DNA from 3 places in the Actinomadura sp. ATCC 39365 genome. Region 1 is predicted to be linked to each of the others. Evidence: riboswitches for the same ligand, from Rfam matches in the RefSeq annotation. Region 1 holds a riboswitch; each other region holds the start of a gene.
The links. Region 1 has a riboswitch for cyclic di-AMP ahead of ACNF49_RS45715 (CHAP domain-containing protein). Riboswitches for the same ligand answer to the same signal wherever they lie in the genome.
Positions count from the first base shown of each region.

Region 2: another riboswitch for cyclic di-AMP. It lies ahead of ACNF49_RS16675 (coiled-coil domain-containing protein); the one in region 1 lies ahead of ACNF49_RS45715 (CHAP domain-containing protein).
Region 3: another riboswitch for cyclic di-AMP. It lies ahead of ACNF49_RS42955 (C40 family peptidase); the one in region 1 lies ahead of ACNF49_RS45715 (CHAP domain-containing protein).

Region 1 covers NZ_CP184335.1:9,552,271-9,556,474, reverse strand. Annotated here, with positions in the region: gene ACNF49_RS45725 (glycosyl hydrolase family 18 protein) at 1-1,570, opposite strand, end outside; gene ACNF49_RS45720 (luciferase domain-containing protein) at 1,813-2,160, shown strand; cyclic di-AMP (ydaO/yuaA leader) riboswitch at 2,422-2,560, shown strand; gene ACNF49_RS45715 (CHAP domain-containing protein) at 2,574-3,287, shown strand; gene ACNF49_RS45710 (TetR/AcrR family transcriptional regulator) at 3,341-3,889, opposite strand; gene ACNF49_RS45705 (nuclear transport factor 2 family protein) at 3,987-4,204, shown strand, end outside.
Region 2 covers NZ_CP184335.1:3,342,235-3,346,438, reverse strand. Annotated here, with positions in the region: gene ACNF49_RS16685 (DeoR/GlpR family DNA-binding transcription regulator) at 1-594, shown strand, start outside; gene galT (galactose-1-phosphate uridylyltransferase) at 591-1,661, shown strand; cyclic di-AMP (ydaO/yuaA leader) riboswitch at 1,730-1,868, shown strand; gene ACNF49_RS16675 (coiled-coil domain-containing protein) at 1,874-2,839, shown strand; gene sigJ (RNA polymerase sigma factor SigJ) at 2,854-3,762, opposite strand; gene ACNF49_RS16665 (amidohydrolase family protein) at 3,913-4,204, shown strand, end outside.
Region 3 covers NZ_CP184335.1:8,893,316-8,897,519, reverse strand. Annotated here, with positions in the region: gene ACNF49_RS42965 (NYN domain-containing protein) at 1-488, shown strand, start outside; gene ACNF49_RS42960 (C40 family peptidase) at 621-1,547, shown strand; cyclic di-AMP (ydaO/yuaA leader) riboswitch at 1,910-2,073, shown strand; gene ACNF49_RS42955 (C40 family peptidase) at 2,204-2,686, shown strand; gene ACNF49_RS42950 (gluzincin family metallopeptidase) at 2,891-3,673, shown strand; gene ACNF49_RS42945 (M48 family metallopeptidase) at 3,685-4,204, shown strand, end outside.

The DNA.
Region 1 (4,204 bases):
AGAAGCCGGGGACCGGGATCTTGTCCCAGGTGGTGAGCGGCGAGTGCGGGGCGGTCGGGCCCTGCGCGTCCCAGCCGCCGAAGAAGTCGTACGTCATGACGTTGTACCAGTCGACGTACTGGGCGGCGCCGCCGTAGTCGGCCGCGTCGATCTTGCCGCCGTCGTTGCCGTCGGCGGTGATGGCCGCGGTGACGAGGTTGTTCGCGCCGAAGCGCGAGCGCAGCGCCGACATCACGTTCTTGAACGCCGCCGCGCCGCTGGTGTCACAGGTCAGGCCGCAGGCGTTCGGGTACTCCCAGTCGATGTCGATGCCGTCGAAGACGTCGGCCCAGCGGGGGTCCTCCACCAGCTTGTAGCAGGAGTCGGCGAAGGCCGTCGGGTTCTGCGCCGCCTGGCCGAAGCCGCCGGACCAGGTCCAGCCGCCGAAGGAGAAGAGCACCTTCAGGTTGGGGTACTTCTTCTTCAACTTGCGCAGCTGGTTGAAGTTGCCGCGCAGCGCGCCGTTGTCCCAGGTGTCGGCGACGCCGTCGACGCTCTCGCCCGCCTGGTAGAAGCGGTCGTAGTCGGCGTAGCTGTCGCCGATCGTGCACTGCCCGTTCTGCACGTTGCCGAACGCGTAGTTGATGTGGGTCAGCTTGGCCGCCGAGCCGCTGGTGTCGATGTTCTTGACGTGGTAGCCGCGCTGGTAGATGCCCCACTGGACGAAGTAGCCCAGCACCTTGTTGCCGCCGCCACCGCCGCCGCCCGTGGTGGTCGCGGTGATCTGGTTGCTGTCGGCCGAGCGGTTGCCCGCCGCGTCACGCGCGCGCACGGTGTAGTTGTACGACGTGTTGGCGCTGAGGCCGGTGTCGGTGTGCGAGGTGCCCGTGACGGTGGTGACCAGGGTGCCGCCGCGGTAGATCTCGTAGCCGGTGACCGCCACGTTGTCGGTGGAGGCGTTCCAGGCCAGCGAGACGCTGCTGTTGCTGACGCCGGTCGAGCGCAGGTTGCCGGGGACCGACGGCGGGGTCTTGTCGTCGCCGCCACCGCCGCCGGTGGTCGTCGCGGAGATCTGGTTGCTGTTGGCCGAGCGGTTGCCCGCCGCGTCACGCGCGCGCACGGTGTAGCTGTAGGCCGTGTTCGCGGTGAGGCCGGTGTCGTTGTACGTGGTGCCCGTGACGGTGGTGACCAAAGTGCCGCCGCGGTAGACCTCGTAGCCGGTCACGGCCACGTTGTCGGTGGAGGCGTTCCAGGCCAGGGCCACGCTCGTGTCCGTGACGCCGGTCGAGCGCAGGTTGCCCGGCACCGACGGCGCGGTCGTGTCGCTGCCGCCGCCACCGGAGACCTTCCACAGCGCCGCCACGTTCGGCGGCTCCCAGCCGGGCTGGGAGGTGTGCGCCTGGAGGCAGACGTAGTCGACGCCGTTGTAGGTGACGACCGTGCCCGCCGTGTAGGCGGTCCACGGGGCCCAGGCCGCCGCGTACGCCACCGTGCTGGCGGAGGCGAGCGCTGGGGCGGCCACGGCCGCGGTGAGGGGCAGGGCCAATGCCGCCATTCCCGCCAGGACCTTGCTCAGAATGGTGTGTTTCATGTCGCTCCGACATCCGTTGGGGGGTGTGTGGGGAGTGGGATGGGAGACTTCTGGGGAAACTATTAGGAAAGTTTCCTTTAAGTTGTGAATCGACGGTAGCCTCTGCCTGGGGGAGCGTCAATACTCATCGGTCAGGTGTCCGTAATCGTGCCGGTCAGACCCTGGACGCGCCCGTTCACGACGGGATAACGGTTCAGGAACGGGGGCTGACGGCGGGGTGAGCCGTGGCTCAGCATTGGAGCGTGGCAGGAATCTCCGCCTGGCGGCGGACGCCCACGCGACGCGGGCCCTACGTGGTCCGCGCGGTCGCGGAGTTACGGTCCTGGCCGTCGCTGAACGTCAGCGGCACCGGTCAGCAGGTCACCTTCGCCGTACACGGAACCGAGATCCTGCGCCTGGCCGGCCGGGACGAGATCCACGTACGGCTCACCGCCCCCGCCATCGGCCGCCTGGAGCCGTACCTGCGGGCGTGCGACCAGGTCCATGCCTGCCGCGACCGCGCCTGGGTCGCCGTGCAGGTCGACGCGGAGCCCGATCTGGAATTGTTGCTGGCCCTCACGAGCGTGGCGATAAAGGCGCACGTGGCGTGAACCGATTCGGTGCGTAGCGTTTCTCCCACGCACCGTCGAATTCAATGCCGCCATTTGCCTGGGAATTACTCGCCGGGTAGCTTGCTTGTACACAGCCGAACGGGGAGTCGTCCCAGGTAGGGATGGCATTGCCTGGGAATTACCCAAGCTCGACCCGTGTTGTACAGAGTCGATGCGGACATCTCCGCATCCGGGCGTCGCACATATACCTTCAGGCCCTTTCCCGGGCCCGGGAAGACGATGCGTCAGCCCTTTCGCCTGACCAAGAGACCGCTGAATCCGCCTGTGCGCGGAACCGGGGACCCATGTGTCCAATGGGGTGAATCGGCACCGTGGTGCCGTAGGGCAGCTTCCCGCCCGAACCCGTCAGCTAACCCGGCAAGCGGCACGGAAGCGCAAGGAGTAACACCCTCATGGCCAAGCACCGTCTTCACCGTGCCTACAAGCTCGACCTCGCCAAGATCGCCCTCGGCGCGACCGCCGTCGCCGGCGTGCTCGGCACGCACGCGGCAGTGAACGCCGACACCACCACCGCCCACACCGCCACCCAGACCGCCAAGGTCGCCGGCGTGGCCGCCCAGCCGCACGTCGCGCAGAACCGCGCCGCCGACGAGAGCGCCAAGGGCAAGGTCAACGTCACCGCCGCCCAGGTGCTGGCGACGGCCCGCGCCCAGGTCGGCACCTCCGAGGACGCCAACGGCGGCGGTACCAAGTTCCAGAAGTGGTACGCCGACTCCCAGCGCGCCGCCGAGACCGCCGCGCGTGACGGCGGCAACCGCGCCATGTACCTGAACGCCCCCTGGTGCTCGATGTTCGTCTCCTGGGTCGGCGAGCAGACCGGCGCCCGCCCGCAGGTCGGCTGGGACGCCTACACCGTGAGCCACGCCAAGTGGTTCGCCGCCAACGACCGCTGGGGCACCGAGGCCAAGCCGGGCGCCGTCGTCTTCTTCTCCTGGAGCGGCAGCAAGAGCCTGAACGACATCCAGCACGTCGGCTTCGTCGTCAAGGACAACGGTGACGGCACGATCTCCACGATCGAGGGCAACACCGGCAACGGCAAGGTCGAGCAGCGCGTCCGCCCGACCTCCCAGGTCGTCGGCTACGGCTACCCGTCGTACGCCGCCTGATCCTGCGACGCGAAAAGAGCGCACTCCCCGCGGGGGGTGCGCTCTTTTCGCGTTCAGGGCCGCCGGTGCCGGTGGACCAGGGTCGCCGCGGCCTGCCCGGCCGAGCGGGCCGCGCCCGGCTGCTGCGAGATCATCGCGGTCACCGTGGCGCCGTCGATCAGGGTGAGCAACTGCTCGGCGAGCAGGGCGGGGTCGCCGGCTCCGGCCTCCTCGGCGAGCGAGCGCAGGTAGGCGCGCAGGCGCTCCTTGTGCTCGCGCACCGCGGTACGGACGTCCGCCGAACCGGCGCCCAGCTCGGCGAAGGCGTTGGCGAACCCGCAGCCGCGGAAGTCGTCCTCGGTGAACCAGCGTTCCAGCCACGTGAAGACCGCCGGGATGCGGTCGCCGGCGTCGGCCACGTACGCGGTGAGTGAGGTCATCCAGCGTTCGTCGCGTCGCCGCAGGTAGGCCACGACCAGCGCCTCCTTCGACGGGAAGCACTGGTAGAGGCGTTTCAGCGAGACGCCGGAGGCGGCCCGGATCTCGTCCATGCCGACCGCCTGCACCCCGCGGCGGTAGAAGAGGTCGCCCGCGGCGTCCAGCAACCGCTGCTCGTGATCCATGACACCCCTCCAGGTGCTTGCCGCGGAGAACGATCGTTCTCTACGCTATCGCACAACCCGGGAGAACGACCGTTCTCTCGATCGGAGAGGACATCTCATGACACGCCCGCCCGTTCCGCCGTTCACCGAGGAGACCGCCCGGATCAAGGTCCAGGCCGCCGAGGACGCCTGGAACACCCGCGACCCCGAGCGCGTCGCGCTCGCCTACACCGAGGACTCCGTGTGGCGCAACCGCGGCGAGTTCGTCACCGGCCGCGCCGAGATCGCCGGGTTCCTGCGCCGCAAGTGGGACCGCGAGCTGGACTACGCCCTGCG
Region 2 (4,204 bases), 6.2 Mb from region 1:
TCGACCGAGGAGCCGGGCTTCACCGCCAAGTCCGCCCGCCAGCAGCAGGAGAAGGAAGCCATCGCGCGGCACGCGGCCACCCTCGTACGGCCGGGCACCGCCGTGGCGCTCTCCGCCGGCACCACCACGTGGGCGCTGGCCCACCACCTGGTCACGGTGCCCGAGCTGACCGTGATCACCAACTCGATCCCCGTCGCCGAGGTCTTCCACCGCAACCCGCGCGCCGACCGCACGGTCGTGCTGACCGGCGGCGTGCGCACGCCCTCCGACGCGCTCGTCGGCCCCGTGGCGGTGGCGGCGATCCGCCGCCTGCACGTGGACACGCTCTTCCTCGGGGTGCACGGCATGAGCCTGCGCGCCGGGTTCACCACGCCCAACCTGCTGGAGTCCGAGACCGACAGGGAGCTGGTGGCCGCGGCGCACCGGCTGGTGGTCCCCGCCGACCACACCAAATGGAACACGGTCGGCATCAGCACGATCGCCGAGCTGACCGAGGCCGACGTGGTCATCAGCGACGCGGGGCTGCCCGAGGAAGCACGCACCGAGCTGGCCGAACGGGCCGGAGAACTGATCATCGCGGAGGGCACGCCTTGAAGCGCACCATCACCCACCTGGCAGACGGCCGAGAGCTGATCTACTTCGACCGGCGCGACGACGCCGACCGGAGCGCGATCGACCGGCGGCCGCTCGACCCGCGGCCGGTGGCCTCCGAGCTGCGCTACGACCCGCTGACCGAGGAGTGGATCGCGATCGCCGGCCACCGGCAGACGCGGACGTTCCTGCCGCCGGCCGACGAGTGCCCGTTGTGCCCGTCGTCCGACACTCGGGCGTCGGAGATCCCGGCCCACGACTATGACGTGGTGGTGTTCGAGAACCGCTTCCCCTCTTTCTCCGGAAATTTTGGGACTTATGGGGATGTCGGCGGCCTGAGTGAGGTGCGGCCGGGTGTCGGGCGGTGTGAGGTGGTCTGTTTCACCTCCGACCACTCCTCCTCCTTCTCCAGGCTCTCCAACGCCCAGGTCAGGCTGGTCATGGAGGCGTGGGCCGACCGGACGGCCGAGCTGTCCGGCATCGAGGGCGTCGAGCAGGTGTTCTGCTTCGAGAACAGGGGTGAGGAGATCGGCATCACGCTCCCCCACCCGCACGGGCAGATCTACGCCTACCCCTACGTGACCCCGCGCACCAAGCTCCAGCTCGGGGCCGCCTCGCGGCACACGGGCGGCAACCTGTTCGCCGACGTGCTGGCCGCCGAGCGGGCCGCCGGCACCCGGGTGGTGGCCGCCAACGAGCTCTGGACGGCGTTCGTGCCGGCCGCCGCGCGCTGGCCGTTCGAGGTGCACGTGTATCCGCACCGGCAGGTGCCCGACCTGGCGGCGCTGTCGGAGGAGGAGCGGGCCGCGTTCGCATCGCTGTACACCTCGGTGCTGCGGGCGCTCGACGCGCTGTTCGGGGTGGCGATGCCGTACATCTCGGCCTGGCACCAGGCGCCGGTGCGGTACGGCCGCGAGCTGGCCTACCTGCACCTGGAGCTGTTCAGCATCAGGCGGGCGCCAGGGAAGCTGAAGTACCTGGCGGGCTCGGAGTCGGCCATGGGCGCCTTCGTCAACGACGTGCTGCCGGAGGAGGCGGCACGCATGTTGCGATCACGGATTGATCACTAATTGGTTTCTCATTAAAGTCGCATGACTCGTGATCTACCACTAATATCCCGTTAGACATCGGCCATAACGGCCGTTGTACGCCTAATCCCGGGCGTGTTGCCCGGGAGCCGGGGACCCATCGCATCCGGGGTGAATCCGCGCAAGTGGTAGGGACTGCTCCCGTGCCCGAACCCGTCAGCTAACCCGGCCGGCAGAGGGAGAGGAACAACCACGTGGCGGCTTCGTCCCCCGCGAGTCTTGCCGTCGGTCTCATCACCGCCACCGCCCTGCTCGTCCATCCGGCCGCCGCGTCAGCCGCCGTCTCGGCCGCGCCCAAGCCGTCGGAGGCGCAGCTGCGGGCCCAGCTCAAGCAGCTCAACCGCAAGGTCGACAAGCTGATCGAGACGTACAACCTCAAGCGCGTCGAGCTGGCCAAGGCCCAGCAGGCCGCCACCGCGGCCCAGCAGCGGCTCACCGCCGCCGAGCAGGCGGTGGCCACGGCCGAGCAGCGGGTCGCCGAGATCGCCCGGCTGCGCTACCAGAACGGCGACACCTCCCTGCCGGCGTTCATGATGACCCCGGACGGCGGCGGCGCGGCCGTGCTCGAACAGCTCACCGCCGAGCAGCAGGCGGTCGTCGACAGCGTGGCCAAGGCCCGCGACGACCAGAAGAAGGCCGCCACGGCCGCCGCCGCGCTCGCGACGGAGCTCAAGGCGGGCACGGCGGAGGTGGCCGAGCAGCGCGACGACGCCCAGGACGTCATCGACGACATCAAGAAGAAACTCCAGGACCTTGTCCCGTTCGGGCCGGGCAAGAAGTCCGACGGGAGCTGGGCGCCCGAGCTGCCGTCCGGCTCGGACAACATCACGCCGCGCACCCAGCTGATGCGGGCGCAGGTGCGGAAGAACTTCTCGCTGCCGTACGAGGTGGGCTGCTTCCGGTCCGGCTCCAGCGGCGAGCACCCGCTCGGCCGGGCCTGCGACTTCATGATGAGCACGGGCGGCACCATGCCGAGCGCCGTCAACAACGCCCTCGGCGACCGCCTGGCCGACTGGGCGCTGAAGAACAAGGCCAAGCTGGGCGTCAAGTACGTGATCTGGAAGCAGCGCATCAACCAGGGCTCGGGCTGGCGCTCGATGTCCGACCGCGGCAGCATCACCGAGAACCACTACGACCACGTGCACATCTCGATGAACTAGCCGCGTCCGGCGGCTCAGCGGACGCCGGTGAGCTTGTCGGGGTTGGTGACCGAGTAGACGGCGGCGATCCGGTCGCCCTCGGGCGTGAGGTCGACGACGACCACGGCCAGCGGGCCGTCACCGGAGAAGACGAGCGCGCACGGGTCGCCGGCCACCCACCGGTAGCGGAGGTCCACCGCGCCCGGGGTCAGCGTCGCGGCGACGGACATGAACAGCGCGGCCACCCGGTCCCGGCCGTGGACCGGGTGCAGGCTGGTGGCGGGTCCCTTGCCGCCGCCGTCGGTCCACAAGGTCACGTCCGGCGCCAGCACCTCCAGCAGCGCGCGCAGGTCACCGCCGAGGGCGGCCGCGGCGAACCGTTCGGTCACCTCGGCGTGGACGTCGGGTTCGGTCCGGTGACGAGGACGGCGAGCATGGACGTGGCGGCGCGCACGGGCCGCGAGCTGCCGGACCGCCGCCGGCGTACGCCCGAGGATGTCGGCCGTCTCCGGATGGCTGAAGCCGAACACCTCGTGCAGCACGAAGACCGCTCGTTCCAGCGGTGACAGGGTCTCCAGCACGACCAGCACCGCCATCGACAACGACTCCCCGCTCCCGGCGGCGCCTCCGGCGTTGTCCGAGGCCGTGACCAGCGGTTCCGGCAGCCAGGCGCCGACGTAGGTCTCCTGGCGGCGGCTCAGGTCCACCCGCCGGGCCAGCGCCTGGTTCACCGCGATCCGCACCAGATAGGCCCGGACGTTCTCCACGGTTCCGGCGTCCGGCCTGCGGTGCCTGGCCGACCAGGCCAGCCACACCTCCTGCAGCACGTCCTCGGTGTCGGCGACGCTGCCGAGCATGTTGTAGACCACGGAGAACAGCAGTTCGCGGTAGCCGAGGAACTGCTCGGTGGCGGCGTCGGCCGGGTGCCGCGGGGTCGGTGTCATGGCGTGCCTCCTCATCTGTCGCAACCGAAGAGTCCCGTCGCGCGGCGATTGTGACATGACCGCATCAAGCGTGATCTATGCCACTCATGTCACAGTTCCCGGACGGTTGCCCCTCTGTGGTGGCGTCACGACTCACAAGGGAGAGCTTCGATGCGTACATTGATCCGCGACGTCAGGGTGTTCGACGGCGAGCACACCATCGCGACCGCCGACGTGCTGATCGAGGACGGTCTCATCGCCGCTGTCGGCACCGGCGCGGACCACCCGGCCGATGCCGAGGTGGACGGCACGGGCCGGACGCTGCTGCCCGGCCTGATCGACGCGCACACCCACGTGTTCGACGGCAGCCTGGCCCAGGCCCTGCGGTACGGGGTCACCACCGAGCTCGACATGTTCTGCCTCCCGCAGCTCCTCGCCGGGCAGCGGCGCCTGGCCGCCGAGA
Region 3 (4,204 bases), 660 kb from region 1:
CCGACTCTGTCGCGGCCAGCACCGGCGAGCGTCCGGGGGTGCGCGGCGTGCCCGCGCGGGCCCTGGCCGACGACGACCCGCAGCTGCTCGACCAGCTCCTGGCGCTGCCGCAGGTCCATCTGATCATCGACGGCTACAACGTCACGAAGACCGGCTACGGCACGCTCACCCTCGCCGACCAGCGCAACCGGCTGATGACCGGCCTCGGCGGGCTGGTCGCCCAGACCCGGGTCGAGGTGACGGTGGTCTTCGACGGCGCCGAGCTCAACGCGCCGGTGCAGGTGGTGGCGCCGCGCGGGGTGCGGGTGCTGTTCAGCGCGCCGGGGGAGATCGCCGACGACCTCATCCGCCAGCTCGTCCGGGCCGAGCCGCCCGGCCGGGCCATCGCCGTCGTCTCCTCCGACCGCGAGGTGGCCGAGTCCGTCCGCCGCATGGGCGCCAGACCGGTTCCGTCCGGTCTGCTGCTGCGCCGGCTGGGCCGCGCATAAGTTACGAATTAGCACTATTGGCGAGACCCCACCCGCCACTTCTGTACTATTTCGCCCCAGGTGTAATCCCTGGGAGGCGACGCTGTGAGGTTTGGCCGGGTGACGGTGGCCGCGGGTCTCGCGATCGGACTGATGACGGTCCCGATGGGTGCGGCGCTCGCTGATCCCAAGCCCACTCTCAAACAGGCCAAGGCCAAGCTCGAGAAGCTCAACGACAAGGCCGACAAGGTCGTCGACCGGTACAACACGGCGACCGAGAACTACAAGAAGGCCAAGGACGCCTACACCACGCTGAACGACCGCTACAAGCGCAAGCTGCAGACGGTCGCCGACCTGCGGGCCGAGATCATCAGGGCGGCGGTGGACTCGTACAAGATGGGCGGGGACGTCACCTCCCTGCCCGGCATGGTCGGGGTCGACAACCCCGAGAACCTGCTGGCCGGGCTGGCCATGGCCGGGCAGCTCTCGCGCGAGCGGCTGGAGAAGCTGGCCGCCTTCGACCGCGAGAACAAGGGCCTCAAGGCCGAGCGCGACAACGCCGAGACCGCGCTGGCCGACGCCGACAAGGAGCGGGACGCCGTCCAGCGGGAGCGGGCCGAGGTGCTGAAGCTGGTCGGCCAGCAGAAGAAGCTCCTGGACAAGCTGGGGGCCTACAACCCGGGCAACCCCAACAGCACCGGCATCAAGTACACCGGCCCCGCCTCGGGCAGCGCGGCCGCCGTCCTGCAGTTCGCCTTCGCCCAGGTCGGCAAGCCGTACATCTACGGGGGCACGGGCCCGCGCGGCTACGACTGCTCAGGGCTGACCCAGGCCGCCTGGCGCGCGGCCGGTGTCACGCTGCCGCGTACGACGTGGCAGCAGTGGGCCTGGGGCGCCGGCCGGAAGGTGGACATCAAGGACCTCCAGCCGGGGGACCTCATCTTCAGCGAGGGGCTCGGGCACGTCAGCATCTACGCGGGCGGAGGCAAGATCGTCCACGCGCCGCAGACGGGCGACGTCGTGAAGGTCGTCCGCCTCGCCGACTACCGCCGCCCCCTGGTCGGAGCCATCCGCCCCTGACCCGCCCCCTGACCGCCCGGCGACCGGAATCGCGGGCGGCTTCGGGCTGTCCGCGGCCCCTGGGGTGAAAGGGACAAACGGGGCGAAAGAGTCCTGACAATCGGGTGTGCCGCGAAGTGTGAGAAGGGTCACAAAGTGGTAACGGAACCCGCTGCTCCAGCAGGGATTTCCCCCTTTACTCCCACCTTTATCTGATCTTTACAGCCGGTGTCTCCCTTTGCCAAATCTTGACCCCTCCGCGTAGTTTCTGGCGTCGCGGTCAGCAAGCCATGCGCACCGCGGATCGACATCGGAACCCCCGATGCGGACCAGATGAAAATCCATCGGTCGCCGCCGATATCCCTATGCAGAGACAACCATCGGGCGGCGACCTGCCGAGTCCGTGCAGCCAGGAGGCACGGAGCCGGGGACCCAAAGATCCCGTAATCCCCCGGGATCAGGGGTGAATCGGCGCGTCATCGCGCCGTAGGGCGACTTCCAGGCCCGAATCCGTCAGCTAACCCGGTAGGCGTTCGTGGAAGACACAAGGAGAAATCCTGTCTACCTCCCTGCATAACCCCCGTCTGTCCCGTCTTGCCCTGAGGGGCGTCGCACTCACGATGACCGTGACGGCCGGAGGTGCGGCTCTCCATGCCGTGCCGGCCGAGGCGCAGACGGTGAGCGAATCGGCCGCCAGGCTCACCGCGGTGTCCAGCACCGCCAAGGCGGCCACTGCGAAGTCGGCCAAGTCGGCGAAGACCGCCAGGTCCGCCAAGTCGGCGAAGGCCGCGCGGCAGGCGTCGAAGGCCCGCAGGGCCGTCGCCGTCGCCAAGCATCAGGTCGGCGACCCGTACCGGTACGGGGCCACGGGCCCTGGTGCGTTCGACTGCTCCGGACTCGTCCAGTACGCCTGGAAGAAGGCCGGAGTGCGACTCCCGCGCGTGACGAACAGCCAGTTCGCCCGCATCGAGCGCAAGGTCTCCTGGCGCAATCTCAAGCCGGGCGACCTGATGTTCTTCAACGGGCTGGGCCACGTCGGCATGTATGTCGGCCACGGCAAGATGGTCCATTCGCCGCGGACCGGCGAACGGGTGCGCATCGACAAACTGGGCGGATGGCGGAAGTCGTCGTTCGTCGGCGCGGTGCGTCCCGGCGCGTGACAACGGGCCCCGCCCGGACCATCCCCGGTCCGGGCCGGGGCCTGTCGCATGCCCGGCCTCGTGAAGGGACCGGCCTCCTGAAGGGACCGGTCTGGCGAAGGGGCCGGCCTCGTGAAAGGGCCGGGAGCGTCCTGGGCCGACTAGCATCGGGCCGTGTCCTCGCAGGTGCGTCCGTCCCTCCGTGGTCCGCGTCTGCTCCTTTCGGTGCTGCTGCTGTCGACGGCGGTTCTCGTGGTCGCCGACGCGCCGCCCGCCGCCGTCCTGCCCGCCGGGGCGCGCGGGTTGTGGGGCGACGGCGGTCAGGTGGCCCGCGGCGCGCGGTCCGTGGTCGTGGGGCACCGCGCCGACCCCGGCGTGCTCGCCGACCTCGCCCGCCGGGCGGACCTCGCCGGACGGCGGGTGTCCGCGGTGCTCGGCCGGCCGGTACGCGCGCTGGTCGTCGTGCCGGACTCCGACGCCGAGGCGGCCGGGCTGGCGGGCACGGGCCCGCTGGACGGGTTGGCCGCGGTGGCCGACGGCGCCAGGGTGATCATCGTGCCGGGCTCCTTCGCGCGGCTCACCCCCACGGGACGCGACGTCGTCCTCACCCATGAGCTCACCCACGTCGCCGCGGGCACCGACCGGCTGCCCGTCTGGCTCTACGAGGGGTTCGCCGACTACGTGGCCTACCGCGACGCCGGGCTCCCCGTCGGGACGGCCGCCGCCGAACTCGCCGCCGACGTACGGGCCGGCCGGCTGCCGAGCGAGTTGCCCGGACCTGCGGCTTTCGCCCCCACGGCCGCCGATCCAGGACGGCTCGCGCGGGCGTACCAGGAGGCCTGGATGGCGTGTCGCTTCCTCGCAGACCGGTTCGGTGACGGGACCCTGGTACGGCTCTACCGTGATGCCCGCGTGGCCGGCGTCGATCAGGCGCTCGCCTCCGTGGGGCTCACCGCCGAGACGCTGGCGGCACGGTGGCGCGAGTACGTACGAGAGCAGCTCGCGTGAAGGGGAGGCAGATGAGCGAGCGGAACGACCCGCCCCGGGAAGGGGACGAGCCCGCCGGAGCGGTCGCCGGAGGGGCCGACGAGCCCGGCACGGCGGTCGCGGCGGCGCACGGCGGCGGTGTGGCCGTCAGGGACGACGGCGGTGACCGGCCCGGCGACGGTGGACCGCCGGAGCCGTCCGGCACGAACGAGCCCCCGGAATCCCCGGGACACCCCGACGACCCGGACGACCCGGACGACCCGGACGCCCGCCCCGACGCGGACGCCGACCCCGACACCGAGGACCCCCGTCACCCCCAGCCCCCCACCCCCGACGACCGCCCCCACGCGACCCGCGCCGGCGCCCCCGCCGCCGAGGGCTCGGACGGCTCCGGGAAGGGCCCCGAGAACCCCGACGAGCACACGGACGACCCGGGCAAGGGCGGCAAAGGCCGCGGCAAGGGCAAGGGCGGCAAAGGCGGAGGCAAGGGCGGAGGCAAGGGCAAGGGCCGCGGCAAGCGCAACGGCGACCCCGCCACCCCCCTCGCCGAGG